One region of the Pleomorphomonas sp. PLEO genome, then DNA from elsewhere that is predicted to be linked to it. Evidence: riboswitches for the same ligand, from Rfam matches in the RefSeq annotation. Region 1 holds a riboswitch; the other holds the start of a gene.
What was found. A riboswitch is a leader RNA that binds a small molecule or an ion and turns the genes downstream of it on or off. The one in region 1 is predicted to bind FMN.

Region 2: linked by a shared signal. The riboswitch ahead of ribD (bifunctional diaminohydroxyphosphoribosylaminopyrimidine deaminase/5-amino-6-(5-phosphoribosylamino)uracil reductase RibD) and the one ahead of AB6N07_RS14135 (DMT family transporter) in region 1 are both predicted to bind FMN.

What each region holds. Positions count from the first base shown of each region.
Region 1 covers NZ_CP166625.1:3,045,088-3,052,465, reverse strand. Annotated here, with positions in the region: gene puuE (allantoinase PuuE) at 1-748, opposite strand, end outside; gene pssA (CDP-diacylglycerol--serine O-phosphatidyltransferase) at 822-1,676, opposite strand; gene AB6N07_RS14140 (phosphatidylserine decarboxylase) at 1,688-2,398, opposite strand; gene AB6N07_RS14135 (DMT family transporter) at 2,559-3,491, opposite strand; FMN riboswitch at 3,596-3,746, opposite strand; gene AB6N07_RS14130 (MFS transporter) at 3,919-5,319, shown strand; gene yidD (membrane protein insertion efficiency factor YidD) at 5,311-5,688, opposite strand; gene AB6N07_RS14120 (iron-sulfur cluster assembly scaffold protein) at 5,698-6,138, opposite strand; gene folE (GTP cyclohydrolase I FolE) at 6,313-6,927, shown strand; gene hisI (phosphoribosyl-AMP cyclohydrolase) at 6,935-7,378, shown strand, end outside.
Region 2 covers NZ_CP166625.1:3,297,041-3,304,418, reverse strand. Annotated here, with positions in the region: gene pabB (aminodeoxychorismate synthase component I) at 1-1,060, opposite strand, end outside; gene AB6N07_RS15285 (ABC transporter permease) at 1,198-1,971, shown strand; gene AB6N07_RS15280 (ABC transporter ATP-binding protein) at 1,964-2,719, shown strand; gene AB6N07_RS15275 (ABC transporter substrate-binding protein) at 2,716-3,678, shown strand; FMN riboswitch at 3,793-3,944, shown strand; gene ribD (bifunctional diaminohydroxyphosphoribosylaminopyrimidine deaminase/5-amino-6-(5-phosphoribosylamino)uracil reductase RibD) at 4,037-5,044, shown strand; gene AB6N07_RS15265 (riboflavin synthase) at 5,051-5,659, shown strand; gene ribB (3,4-dihydroxy-2-butanone-4-phosphate synthase) at 5,635-6,843, shown strand; gene ribH (6,7-dimethyl-8-ribityllumazine synthase) at 6,851-7,306, shown strand; gene efeO (iron uptake system protein EfeO) at 7,373-7,378, opposite strand, start outside.

The DNA.
Region 1 (7,378 bases):
TGCCGTTTCGGCCCTCCTCGTAGAGGACATCAAAAGCGTCCTTGAGGTACGTGTAGAACTGATCCCCCGAGTTGAAGCCTTGATTTGTCGCAAACCGCATATCGTTGGTGTCGAGCGTATACGGAATGATGAGATGCGGCCCGCTGGGTCCCTCCACCCAATAGGGCAGATCATCGGCGTAGGAGTCCGACGAATAGAGGAAACCGCCCTCCTCCATGGCGAGTTCGTTGGAGTGGATCGAGGCGCGGCCGGTATACCAGCCGAGCGGCCGCGATCCCGTGACCTCTTCGTGGAGGCGGATGGCTTCGAGCATGTGCTCGCGCTCGGCCTCCTTGGTATAGTCCTTGTAGTCGATCCACTTGAGGCCGTGGCTGGCGATCTCCCAGTCGGCCTCCTTCATGGCCGCCACTATCTCCGGATTGCGAGCCAGCGCGGTGGCAACGCCATAGACCGTGACCGGCACGGCGCGGGAGGTGAACAGGCGATGGAGCCGCCAGAAGCCGGCGCGCGAGCCGTATTCGTAAATGGACTCCATGTTGGCGTGCCGCTGGCCCGGCCAGGGCTGGGCGCCGACGATTTCCGACAAGAAGGCTTCGGAGGCAGCGTCGCCATGGAGAATGCAATTCTCGCCGCCCTCCTCATAGTTGACCACGAACTGCACCGCGATGTGAGCGCCTTCCGGCCAAGCGGCGTCGGGAGGATTGCGGCCGTAACCGACCATGTCGCGGGGATAGGTCTTATCGATCATGTCGCGTCACCTCGTCTGCTTGAGCGATTTACCGGCGCCAACGCCGGAGCAGCTAGAGCGGAGCGCAGCCGGCTCAGTGCGTGATCTCATCGTCGGGGAATGAGCCCCCCACGTCGAGCGTCAACTCATCTTCCTTAGTACCGTGCGTGCGCGCCAGCCGGTTCCACGCACGCCAGCCAAACGGAATATAAGCAAGGTAAAGAATGGTCAGAATGCTGAGGACATGGAATGGATAGCTGACCAGCAGCATGGCCAGGATAACAACGCCGATCAGGATAGGCACCACCCATTCGCGTTGGATGCCACCATATTTTTTGCCCGAGAAAGTCGGCACGCGGCTGACCATCAGCGCCGCGATCAACACGACATAGGCAACCACCACCGGTGCCGCCGCTTGCGGCACGTCGATGCCGACACGATCGATATAAATCGGCAGGAGCACGGCGAGCGCACCGGCCGGAATCGGCACCCCGGTGAAAAAGTTGGCCTGCCAAGCCGGCTTGTTCTCGCCCAACATCGTGTTGAAGCGAGCAAGACGCAAAGCACCGGCGATAGCGAACAGCACCACGGCAACCCAGCCGAAGGAATTGATGTCGTGGAAATTCCACACGAACAGCAGCAGCGGCGGTGCAACACCGAAGCTGAGGAAATCGCTAAGGGAATCGAGTTCGGCACCAAATTTTGAGGTGACATGAAGGTAGCGGGCGAGCCGACCATCGAGCCCATCGAGCACGGCGGCGATCAGAATGGCGTAGACCGCCATATCCACGCGCCCCTCAAAGCCCATGCGGATCGACGTGAGCCCGGCACACAGCGACAACAACGTCACGAGGTTGGGAATCACGCTCCGGATCGGAATACGACGAACCCGCTTCGGACGTTCAACGGCTTCCGGATCGGGATCAAACGGCGGGAAAAGTCCAGGCATTACCGTCCGCCTCAGGCCACACGCACGAAAGGCGTCTTGGTGATGCCGTCGATATCGGCGAGCACAGTCTCGCCGGCGATCGCCCGCGTACCTTCGGAGACGAGCGCCGTCGCCGTCGTCGGTAGATAGACGTCCACACGCGAACCGAAGCGGATGAGGCCGAAGCGATCGCCAACGGTAAGGCTCTCGCCCTCTCGCGTGAAGGAGACGATACGCCGAGCAATCAGACCGGCGATCTGAACCACGCCGACGATACGCCCGTCTGGTCGCTCGATCACCAAGCCGTTGCGCTCGTTGTCCTCGCTGGCCTTGTCGAGCTCGGCGTTGATGAACTTACCGGCCTTGTAGGCGATGCGGGTGACGCGGCCAGTGACCGGCGCTCGGTTTACGTGCACGTCGAACACGTTCATGAACACGCAGATCCGGAACAGCGGCTCGGAACCCAAACCGAGTTCACGAGGCGGCACGGCGAGGCCCACCGACGAAATGCGACCATCAGCCGGCGAAACGACGAGCGAGTTCGACACCGGCGTGACGCGTATGGGATCGCGGAAAAACAGAGCGCACCAGATGGTGAGCGCCAACCCGATCCAGAACAGCGGTTCGAACAGCCAGCCGAGCAGCACGGTCGCCGCCAGGAAAATCAGGATGAACTTGTGCCCTTCCGGATGGATCGGCGGCACGGCGTTCCGGATCGATTTCAGCACCGACATGTCATTCAAGCCCGTAGAACGGCGGGGCAACCCCGCTAAGAGAAACGGACTTTTCGCACGAATGAGCGACACATGCAAAGCCGGTCGCCGCCACTCGCCGGTTGTTCACACCGCTTTCGCCAAAAGACGGCGGCCGGAGCATTCGCTCCGCCCACCGTTGCCGCCATCCTCAAGCCGGCACGGGCTCGTCACCACCCCGCGTCGCGGTCTCCGTGCGCAGCAAGTAGAGTGATGCGCCGATAATCAGGATAGCGCCGCCCCAGAGATAGCCGCTCGGGGCATAGGCAAAGACCAGCCAACCGGCCAGCGTGTTGAGCGGCAGGCGCACGTTATCGAAGGTCTGGAGATAGGAAGCGTCAGCGCGCGCATAGGCGAGCGTCAGAAGATATTGCGCCGCGGCGGTCAGTGCTGCCAACGCCACCACCACCCAAAGCACCGTGCCTGCCGGCAGTGCGAAGGCGGCTCCCACGTCGAACCCGGTTGAAGTGAGCAGGAAGGCGGCATTGATCGGAGTGAGCAGCGCCAGCAGATAGATGGTCACCGAAGCCGGACTCTCAACGGCGGCGAGCTGCTTGGTCATCACCGACGAAGCCGCCCACATAGCCGCCGCGCCGAGCGGCAACAGGCTATAGACCGAGAAGCTGTCCGACCAAGGGGCGAGGATCAGCATGCCGCCGATAAACCCGACGACCGTGGCCAGTGCCCGATGTGGGCCGATACGCTCACCAAGGATGAGCCGGGCCGCCACGATGACGATGAACGGCGAGGTCATATCCACCGCCACCACTTGGGCGATCGGCACGCCGGCTGCCAGCGCACCGACGAAAAACTGTACGCCGAGCGTTGCGAAGACGACGCGAACGATATGCGCCACCGGATGGGCGGTGTGGAAGGCGCCGGCACCGAGCTTCAGAAGCGTGGGCAGGAAGAAGACGAGTGACAGGCCGTATTGCCAGAAGGCGAGCGCCTGCGATGAGAAATGGTAGGTTCCGGTCACCCACTGGGTGAGCACATTGATAGCGGCGAAGACGACGCCGGCCGACACCATGTAGATCGCCCCCAGCACGGGAAACGACTTGGTCTTGTTCGGGCTCTGATTCAAGGTTCGGATCCTTAAGACAAGGAACGACACGGAATCAGGGCGATCGGGTCATGAAGACAATCGGTCGCGGCCGGCAAACACCGTCGCGAACGGGATTTTCAGCATACCCTTCTCTTTCATCCGGACTGTACCGTCGGCTCCGGAATCCAACCGGATCTGCTGACCCCCGGCCTTACGGCTGGAGCGCTCGCGGGCTAGACGACTCACGCCGCCATTACCGCCGGTGGGGAATTTCACCCCGCCCCGAGAATGGTTGCCAGTGTGGGAACCCACGCCGACACAAAGACTTTAGTCCGAGAAGCATCGGAAATCAAAGGCGACACACCGTTTCCGCGCGCATGACAGTCATGTTCTCCGACATGTGATCGCTATCCCCTCGACCCTTGACCGCGCTTCCGCCATAAACCGGACGAAACGTGAGAAAGCCATGCTTATTCCGCTGATTGTCGCCTGCGCGCTCTTTATGGAAAATCTGGACAGCTCGGTGGTCTCCACCTCGCTACCGCAGATCGCCATCGATCTCGGTGTCGATCCGATTTCCCTGAAACTGGCCTTCACCAGCTATCTGATTTCGGTGGCTGTCTTCCTGCCGATCTCCGGCTGGATGGCGGACCGTTTCGGTGCCCGAACCATCTTCCGTCTCGCCATCGTGGTGTTTGTAACCGGGTCGATACTCTGCGGCCTGTCGTCATCACTCGAAGGTTTCGTCGCCTCCCGCATCGTCCAGGGCGCCGGCGGCGCGATGATGGTGCCGGTTGGCCGGCTGGTAATGCTGCGCTCGATTCAGAAGTCCGATTATCTGCGCGCCATGAGCTGGCTGACGGTGCCGGCCATGATCGGCCCGGTGCTCGGGCCGCCGCTCGGCGGCTTCATCACCACCTTTTTCCAGTGGCGCTGGATCTTCTGGATCAATATCCCGATCAGCATCGTCGGTCTCATTCTCGTCAGCATTTTCATCAAGAACTACAAGGAAGAGAATCTTCCGCCGCTCGATACGCGCGGTTTCGTGCTGTCCGGCATCGGTCTCGCTGGTTTCGTATTCGGCGTCGCCGCCGGCGGCATCGGCGTGCTGCCAACCTGGCTCGACATCGCCCTGATCACGGTCGGCGCGGCTTCGCTCTATGCCTATGCCCGCCACGCGGTGGAAACCCCCGAACCGTTGATGGACTTGAATCTCTTCCGTTTGCCGACATTCCGCGTATCGGTGCTCGGTGGTCTTCTGTTCCGCATCGGCGTTGGCGCCATTCCCTTCCTTCTGCCGCTTCTTCTTCAGCTCGGCTTCGGCATGACGCCGTTCGAAAGCGGCATGCTCACCTTCGCCACCGCCGCCGGCGCGGTATTCATGAAGTTTTCAGCGCCTCGCATCGTCCGGGCCTACGGTTTTCGCATGGTGCTGATGGTCAACACGCTGTTCACCACCGCATTCCTCTTGGCTATTATCTCTTTCAGCAAGGAGACATCGCATCTGGTGATCTTCGCTGTGCTGCTGGTTGGCGGTTTCTTCCGCTCCTTGCAATTCACCGCGCTCAATGGTCTCGCCTTTGCGGAGGTGGACAATCGGCATATGAGCCACGCCACTTCGATCTCCTCGGTCGGCCAGCAGATCTCGGCGGCGCTCGGCGTCGCGGTTGGTGCCACCGCCCTTGAGATCACCCGCTCGATGCGCGGCGACATGGCCGTCCTTCCAACGGACTTCATTCCGGCCTTCCTGGCGCTGGCGGTGATCGGCCTTCTCTGCATCCCGATCTATGCCCGGATGTCGCCGAACGCCGGTTCTGAAGTCTCCGGCCATCGCGCCGCCGAGGCCGCTGGGGAGGCGTCAGTCTAGCCGAGTCGCCGGATCGATATGAGTGCCGCTCCAGCGCGCGCCCTTCCAGGGGCGCCACCACCGATAGGTTCGATCGATCGTCTCTGGCACCGGATCGAAGCCGGACGAGCCCCAGGGATTGCAGCGGAGAATGCGGGCAAGGCCCATCCAGCCACCGGCCCATAAGCCGAACCGGCCGATTGCCTCGTCGGTATAGCTGGAGCAGGTGGGAAGATGACGGCACTGCCGCCCCATCAAAGGCGACAAAACGATCTGATAGACTCGTATCAGTCCCCGGCCAACAAGACGCCCCGGCGTCGACCGACGAGTCGTAACGTCTGAATTGACGTGGCCGCCTTCATCGCTATGTCGCTGTCCGCATTCGCACATGGCCGATTCCTAGCCAGCGACACGCGCGGCGGCGATATCGTCAAGGCAAGCAACCACCGCCTCGAACACCAGCATGGTCGAAGTGTGTCGCGCCTTGAAGTCGCGCACCGGCTCAAGATAGCGAAGCTCGGCAAAGCGACCGGCCGGCGGCGCGGCGCCCTCTTTGAGCATGGCGAACATCTCGTCACGCGCCTGCCTGAGTTCGGCGGACGTGGCACCCACCACGTTTTTAGCCATAACGGCCGCCGCTGCCTGCCCCAGCGCGCAAGCCTTCACCTCGTGAGCATAGTCGGCAACGACGTCACCTTCTAACCGGAGATCGACGGTGATCCGCGAGCCGCATAACTTGGAATGGCGCGTCGCCGTGGCATCCGGCCCGGCAAGACGGCCGACGCGGCCTATGTTGCCGGCCAGTTCAAGGATGTGCGCGTTATAGACGTCGTCGAGCATGCTGACACCTTCGGCGGACGGCCAAGCATAATATCCAGCTTCTCGCCAACCGCCTTTGAACTCCGGGGCACGACGCGTATATAGGCCTGAGACGGCCTTCCCGCCAAGCGCGGAGACAAGCCGGACGTTGTGGCCTCCGCGAGAACCTGCGCGAGACCCCAGGAAGGACCAAGCATGGACGATGCCATCTTCACCGCCAGTGCCCGCAAAACTCGCCGCCCAAGCCGCGAGGAAGCCGAGGCCGCCGTCCGCACGCTCATTGCCTATGCCGGCGAGGATCCGGAACGTGAGGGGCTACGTGACACCCCCAAGCGCGTCGTCAAAGCCTATGCCGAGCTTTTTTCAGGCTACAGCCAAACCGACGAGGAAGTGCTCGACCGCATCTTCACCGAGGTAGCCGGCTACGACGAGTTGATCCTCGTTCGTGACATCCCTTTCTATTCGCACTGCGAGCACCATATGGTGCCGTTCATCGGCAAGGCCCACATCGCCTACTACCCAACCTCAGGTGTCGTTGGTCTCTCCAAGCTCGCCCGCATCGTCGAAATGTACGCCCGTCGGCTACAGACGCAGGAAACGATGACCGCTCAGGTCAGCAATGCCATCGAAAAGGTGCTGAAGCCGCGAGGCTGCGCCGTGCTGATCGAGGCGGAGCATCTTTGCATGGCGATGCGCGGCGTGCAGAAGCCGGGCGCGTCGACGGTGACCGCCCGTTTCACCGGCTGCTTCAAGACCGACCCCACCGAACAGGCCCGCTTCATGATGATGCTGCGCGGCGAAGGCAAGTGATCCCGACATGACGTCCGAGACGAAACTGTTCCCGCCCGCCGGCAATAAGGCGGCGCTTGAGGCGGGTGATGTGCTGACCCCGCGCTTCGGCCCGGACGGCACGATCGCCTGCGTCACAGTCGACGCCGATAGCGGTCAGGTGCTGATGGTCGCCTACATGAGCGCCGAGAGCCTCGCGCTGACCATTCAAACCGGCGAAGGCTGGTATTGGAGTCGGTCACGCAACGAGCTCTGGCACAAGGGCGCCACCTCCGGCAACGTACAGAAGGTGGTCGAACTTCTGACTGACTGCGACCAGGACGCGCTCGTATTGCGCGTGCGCGTGGACGGCACCGGCGCCACATGCCACACTGGACAGCTCTCCTGTTTCTACCGGCACGCTCCCATCGGCCAGAAGGCGGCCGAGGGCCCGGTGAGGCTCGAACACATCGGCGGCGACCGTCTTTTCGAC
Region 2 (7,378 bases), 250 kb from region 1:
GTAGCGAAGCATAGGTCTCGACCGCGCAGAGGCTGGGCAACTTCACCGTATGCGGCTTGCAAACCGCGGAAAGGTCAGAGCGCAGGAGATCGACGATCATCACATTTTCTGCCCGGTCCTTATCCGAGGCGGCGAGCGCCATTGCGCGGGCGGCATCCTCGACCGGATCTGCGGCGCGCGGCGCCGTTCCCTTGATCGGACGCGTTTGAACATGCCGGCCACGGACCTCGATCAGCCGCTCTGGCGAAGACGAGGCAATCCGCACGTTGCCATGATCAAGAAAAGCAGCAAACGGAGCCGGATTGGCAGCCCGCAGCGTCCGGTAGTAGCCCCACGCATCAAAGCCGGCCGGCAGGTCGACTTCGATACGTCGAGCAATGTTGGCCTGAAAGATGTCGCCGGCGAGAATGTAGTCTCGGGTCGTAGCCACGGCCGCCTCGTAGCCGGCCCGGTCGAGGTTGGCCCTGAACACCGGGTGATCGAGGCCGGCAAACGGCGCTTCGGTCGGCGCCGCTGCTTCGAGCAAGCCCATGAACTGCTCCGACCGTTGCCGCGCCCTCCTCTCTCGTTTGTCCGGCTCCGTTTCAGGCCAGCCCGTGGAGACGAGGTGAGCGCGGCCGTCGATCAGATCGCAGGCAACGACTACATCGTAGAAATGCATCTCCAGTTCGGCGATGCCCTCGGTTGGCGCCGGTACGAACGGCAAGCGTTCGAGCAGGCGGCCAAACTCGTAAGCGACATGGCCGATCGCGCCACCCTGAAACGGTGGCATGCCAGCCGCCGGCTCTTGCCGATAAAGCGCCAGACGGCGCGCAAGCTCGGCCAGCGCCCGACGGCCAGGCGATGGAGGATCATCCGGTTGCGGCGAAATCGCCTCGCCATTCCACAACATCCGCCCGTCGACAACGCGAAACGTCGCGAAAGGGTCGGCGGCAAGAAAGGCGTGACGGCTGAAAGACGAACCGGCGAGCGCGCTATCGAGAAAGGCAAAATGCCGCAGCGGGCGAAATCGCGCCGCCAAAGTCATCGGATCGGAACAGTCGAAGGCGGTGACGATCATCTTGCATCCGCGCCCAAAGGCAAAGGGTTTGTCCGGTATAACGCGTATCGCAAACGTCTGAAACCATTTATGATTTGCATTCTCAACATTTCCTCATAACGCTCGACAGCGTAGACTTTGGACGTATAACAGCCGCCATGCCAGCCAGACGCTTCCTCGCCTCCACCGCCGTCTTCGCCTCCATCGCCATGATCTGGTGGCTGGCCGGCCGAGAGGGGTGGACCAACGCCTATCTGTTGCCGGCACCTTCGGCCGTGGTCAGCGCTCTGTCCGATCTCGTCGCTTCGGGCGCTCTTCTGAAACACACGCTGGTCAGCCTTCAGCGCGTGCTCCTCGGCTTTGCGCTGTCGGTGGCGCTGGCATTGCCACTTGCCGTGCTGCTATCGGCGATCCGGCTGGCTCGCGCCGTGCTCGACCCGCTTCTGGAGTTCATCCGTCAGGTACCGCCGCTCGCCCTCATACCGCTGCTGATCCTCTGGCTCGGCATCGGCGAGGCCCAGAAGCTCGGCATCATCGTCCTCGCCTCGTTTTTTCCGGTGTTCCTCGGCTTTCGTGGCGGGATCGCCGGCGTCGACCCAAAGCTGATCGAGGTCGGCCGTGTCGCCGGTCTCACCCGCCGCGAAATCCTGATGCGCATCGTCCTGCCATCGGCACTGCCGGAACTTGTCGTGGGGCTGCGTATCAGCCTCGGCTATAGCTGGAGGGCGCTGGTCGGTGCCGAGCTGATCGCCTCTTCGGCCGGCCTCGGCTACATGATCATCGACGCCGAAAACCTTGCCCGCACCGACATCGTACTGGCCGGCATCCTGGTCATCGGCGCCATCGGCCTCCTGTCCGACCTCGTGCTCCGCCTCGCCGTCGGTCGTGCCTTCCCTTGGCTATCCGCCGACCTGGAGGCCGCCCGTGCTTGAACTGATCGACGCGAGCCGTCATTACGACGCCGCCGGCCGCAACGTCCGCGCCCTCGACGAGGTGAGCGAGCTTTTTCCGACAGGCTCGATCACCACCGTCGTCGGTCGCTCCGGCTGCGGCAAGACCACTCTCCTCCGGTTGCTCGCCGGTCTCGCCGAGCCCAGTTCGGGCAAGGTCCGACGCGACCCTGCCCATAGCATCGGCGTGGTCTTTCAGGAGGCGCGGCTGATGCCTTGGCTGGACGTTGCAGCCAACGTCGCCTTCCCATTAAAAAGCCGACTAATCAATACCGACATCGCAGCCCGCGTCGATGAGGCCCTAACGCTGGTCGACCTCACGGAGGCGAGGCGCGCCCTGCCCGCGCAACTTTCCGGCGGCATGGCGCAACGCGTCGCCATCGCCCGCGCCCTGGCACAGCAACCCGACATTCTCCTTCTCGACGAACCCTTCTCGGCGCTCGACGCATTTACCCGTCGCAGCCTGCAGCGTGTCCTCGTCGACGTCTGGCGCGAGCGCCGCCCCACCGTGGTGCTGGTCACCCATGACGTCGAAGAAGCCGTATTGCTCGGCGAAAGCGTCATCGAAATGACGACCGGCCGCGTTGTCGATCGCGTCGCCATCGATCTGCCGTTTCCGCGCGAGGCAACCGACCCAGCGGTCGTCGACCTCCGCCGCCAAATTCTTGCACGCCTCGTCGGCGGCGCCGATCCGTTCAATTCCGAGATCAAATCCAGGAGGAATCCATGAAGCCGATTACCCGCCTTACCCTCGCCGTCGCGTTCTTCGCCAGTGCACTATCCCCCGTGCTCGCGGCCGATCTTGAGGCCCTGCGCGTCACCTACGTCACCGCGCCGTTCAATGTGCCGTCGATCGTCGAGAAGCACGAAGGTATCCTCGAAGCCGATTTTGGTGCCAAGGGTATCAAGATCGAGCGTCCCGAGATCACCTCGGGCGCCAAGCAGACCGAGGCCATCGCCGCCGATGCCATCGACGTCGCCTCGGTGTTGGGCGGCGCCTCGGCCATCCTCGCCAAGGCCAACGGCGTCGATGTCCGCATCATCGCCGTCTATTCGCGTTCGCCCAAGGCCTTCGCGCTGATGACCCGCAATGATGGTCCGCTCACCCTCGCCGATCTCAAGGGCAAGAAGATTGCCGGCCCCAAGGGAACGACCCTGCATCAGCTCCTGGCCGCGGCCCTCGCCTCCGCCGGCCTCACCATCAATGACGTCGACTACATCAACATGGACCTGCCGACGGCCCGCGCCGCCCTGCTCTCAGGTCAGATCGACGTCGCGACGCTGGCCGGCAACAACGCCATCGCCGTCGAGAAGGCTGGTGGCAAGACGCTCGCCACAGGCGAGGGTCTCATCCAACCGACCACGGTGATCGCCGCATCGGGCAAATTCATCGACGCGCACCCTGACCTCGTCGAGGCATATCTCGCTGCCCATCGCAAGTCGCTCGACTTCCTGGCGGCCAAGCCTGACGAAGCGCTGAAGATCGCCGCGGACGAGCAGAAGATCTCGGTCGAGGATGCAAAGGCGCAGCTGCCGCTCTATGACTTCACGCCAACGCTGACCGACGCTGACATCACCAATCTCGAGGGCGATCAGGCCTTCATGGTGGACAATGCTATGCTCCCGAAGGACCGGGTAATAGACATCCGCAAGGATCTCGTATCTCCCATCGCCTACGCCGTAAAATAACGCCGGGGAGGCGCGCCGAACACGATCGCGTGCACGGCGCGCTTCGTAATCGATCCGATCTTGCGCGTCTGGATCGTCATGCCTATGCTTTTGGATGCCGCCTTTCATGGCGGTGAACGTTCTCGGGGCGGGGTGAAATTCCCCACCGGCGGTAATCGCGCGAAAGCGCGTCAGCCCGCGAGCGCCCGTTCCCTTCTGGGAGCGGGGTCAGCAGATCCGGTGTGATTCCGGGGCCGACGGTATAGTCCGGATGGTAGAGAACGGCTGACGCCACACGTGTGTCCTCCTGTGCGGAGGCGCGCGTGCTTGCGCGTTTGCTTGCGCCCCCAGTGCGTTCGATCATTGGATCGAGGACCGCATGGGCGCTTTAAACGACCTGACCAGTTCTTCTCTGCCTGCCGGCGTCATTGCCGATGCCTTTGCACGCGCGATCGCCGTCGCGGCCGATTATGCTGGCGCCACATCCCCCAATCCGCCGGTCGGCTGCGTGCTGCTTGACGCGGTCGGCAATAGTCTCGCCGTCGAGGCGCATCGCAAGGCCGGCGATCTGCATGCCGAGGCTCGCGCCATTGCCGCCTGCAACGCGGCTGGCACGATCGACCGCATTCACACCGTGGTGGTCACGCTGGAGCCTTGCAACCACCATGGCCGCACACCGCCCTGCGCCGAGGCGATCCTGGCAACGCCTGCCCGAGAGGTATGGATCGCCGAGACCGATCCCAATCCGCGCGTCGACGGCGGCGGCGCGGCGCGTCTTGCCGCGGCCGGCCTCTCCGTTCGCTTCCTCTCTGAATTCGACCATCCCGACGCCAGTCGCCTCGCCGCCGACACCGAGCGCCTCATCGCCCCCTTCGTCAAATGGGTGACCACCGGCCTCCCCTTCGTCACGGTCAAGCAGGCACTTGATGACACAGGATCGATGATCCCGCCGGTGGGCCACCGCACCTTCACGTCGGAAACTTCTCTGACGCTTGCCCACCGCATGCGTCGCCGCGCCGATGCCATCCTCACCGGCAGCGGTACGATCCTGGCCGACAACCCGGAATTCACCGTCCGCCGGCTCCCGGACCATCCGGACAAGCGCCGAATCCTCGCCATTCTCGACCGCGGCAGCCGTGTGCCGGCCGACTATCTCACCGAAGCGGCACGGCGCGGCCTGCGGCCGATACTGTTCTCCGACATTGGCGAAGCACTCACCCGTCTCGGCACGGAGAGCGTCCATGAGGTCCTGGTCGAGGCCGGGCCGATACTGACTTCCGCCATCCTCGCTACCGACATCTGGGACGAGCACGTCACCATCAGAAAGATCGGGGACGGCACTCCCGACCGCGTCACCGTTTCTCGAAACCACAACAAGAAAGGCTGAAACCTTATGTTTTCCGGCATCATCGCCCGGACCGTCGCGGTCCGGACGGCCGAGGCCACCGGCGGCTCGCTGGTGGTCTCCATTCCAACCGGCTGGTCCGACCTTGAACTCGGCGAAAGCATCGCCGTCAACGGCGTCTGCCTCACCGTGACGGAGATGGACGAGGCAGGCACGGCCCGCTTCTTCCTCTCTCCCGAAACACTGTCTCGCTCCAATCTTGGCCGTCTCACAACCGGTTCAGTGGTCAACCTTGAGCGCTCGGTAGCGCTCGCTGATCGCCTGTCCGGCCACATGGTCCAGGGCCACGTCGATGGCAAAGCAACGTTTGTCTCGGTAACGCCCGACAGCGACGCCCGCCGCCTGGAGTTTGACCTGCCCGCCGCGATCGCCCGTTACTGCGTCGAAAAGGGGTCGATCTCGCTCAACGGCATCAGCCTCACCATCAACACCATCGAACCGGCACGGGATGGTGCCCGCATCGGCATCACCATCATTCCCCACACCTGGGACAACACCAACCTGTCGGCTGCCGCTCTCGGCGACGAAATCAATGTCGAGGTCGACGTCATCGCCAAATACGTGGAGGCACTATGCAAGCCCTATCTCGCGCACTGAACCGGCTGAAGGCCGGCGGCATGGTCCTGCTCGTCGATGACGAGGACCGGGAAAACGAAGGCGACCTGGTCGTCGCCGCCGAGTTCGCCACGCCCGAAGCCATCGCCTTCATGGCCAAGAAGGCCTGCGGTCTGATCTGTCTGGCGCTCACCGGCGAACAGATCGACCGGATCGGTCTTTCGCCGATGGTGGCGATGAACCGTGCCCGCCGCTCCACCGCCTTCACCGTCTCCATCGAGGCGCGCGAAGGCATTACGACCGGCATCTCGGCCTATGACCGGGCGCACACCATCCGCGTCGCCGCCGACCCGGCCGTAGCGCCTGGCGCCATCGTCTCGCCTGGCCACGTATTCCCGCTCCGGGCGGCCGAGGGCGGCGTGCTCGCCCGCAATGGCCACACCGAGGGGGCGATCGACCTTGTTCGTCTCGCCGGGCTGTCGCCCGCCGCCGTCATCTGCGAAGTGATGGGCGAGAGCGGCCACATGGCCCAAAGGCCCGAACTCGACCGCTTCGCGAGGGAGCACGATATCCCGGTCCTCACCATCGCAGAGCTGGTGGAACATCGCTGGGCGACCGAGCCCCTGGTCGAGGAGGTGGCGAGCGCCGACCTTCCGACGGCCTATGCTGATGGCGTGTTGCGGGTCCATGCCTTCCGCAGCCTTGTCGACGGCGTCGAACATCTCGCCATCGTGCGTCGCCCTCTGGGCAAAACGCCGCTCGTCCGCGTTCACTCCGAATGTCTGACGGGCGACGCGCTCGGCTCTCTCCGCTGCGACTGTGGTCCGCAACTGCATGAGGCTCAGCGGCTGATCTCCGAAGACCCCGAGGGTGGCGTAGTGGTCTACCTGCGCGGCCAGGAGGGACGCGGCATCGGCCTTGCCAACAAGATCCGCGCCTATGCGCTACAGGACGGCGGCCTCGACACGCTCGACGCCAACACCGCCCTCGGCCTACCGGCCGATGCCCGCCATTACGGGATCGCGGCGCAGATCCTGAAGGCGCTCGGCATCGACCGCCTGCGTCTGCTCTCCAACAACCCTGCCAAGGCCGATGCGCTCACCGGTTACGGCATCGATGTCGTCGGGCAAGTGCCGCTCATCATCCCGCCCAATCCGTTCAACCGCCGCTACCTTGCCACCAAGGGCCAGCGCTTCGGCCACAGCCTTTGCCAGCATGACTCGTGAGGATCCAATGACAGCTTCCCCTACGCCACCGCGCCTTGCGGTCGTCGTCAGCCAGTTCAATCAGGAGGTAACCGGCGGCCTTCTTGCCGGCACGCGTCGTGAGCTCGAAGAACGCGGCGTAGCTTTGCTCGATGGCGATATCTTCTCGGCTCCCGGCGCCTTCGAGATTCCGCTTCTTGCCCAGACGCTAGCCAAAAGCGGCCGCTATGCCGGCGTGATCTGCCTCGGCTGCGTCATCAAGGGCGACACGGCGCATTTCGAGTTCATCAGCCTCGGTGCCGCCACCGGACTGATGCAGGCCACTCTCGCCACCGGCGTGCCGATCACCTTCGGCATTCTCACCACTTACACCGACGAACAAGCCTTGGTCCGCAGCCGCGATGACGCTGCCAACAAGGGCCGCGAAGCGGCGGCGGCCTGCGTCGAGACGCTGGCAACGCTGAACAAAATCAAGGCGGGCTGACATCCCCACAAACGAGGACGGCGGCCCTTTCGGACCGCCGCCTTCCTCAATCCCGGAAATTCGACCTCAATC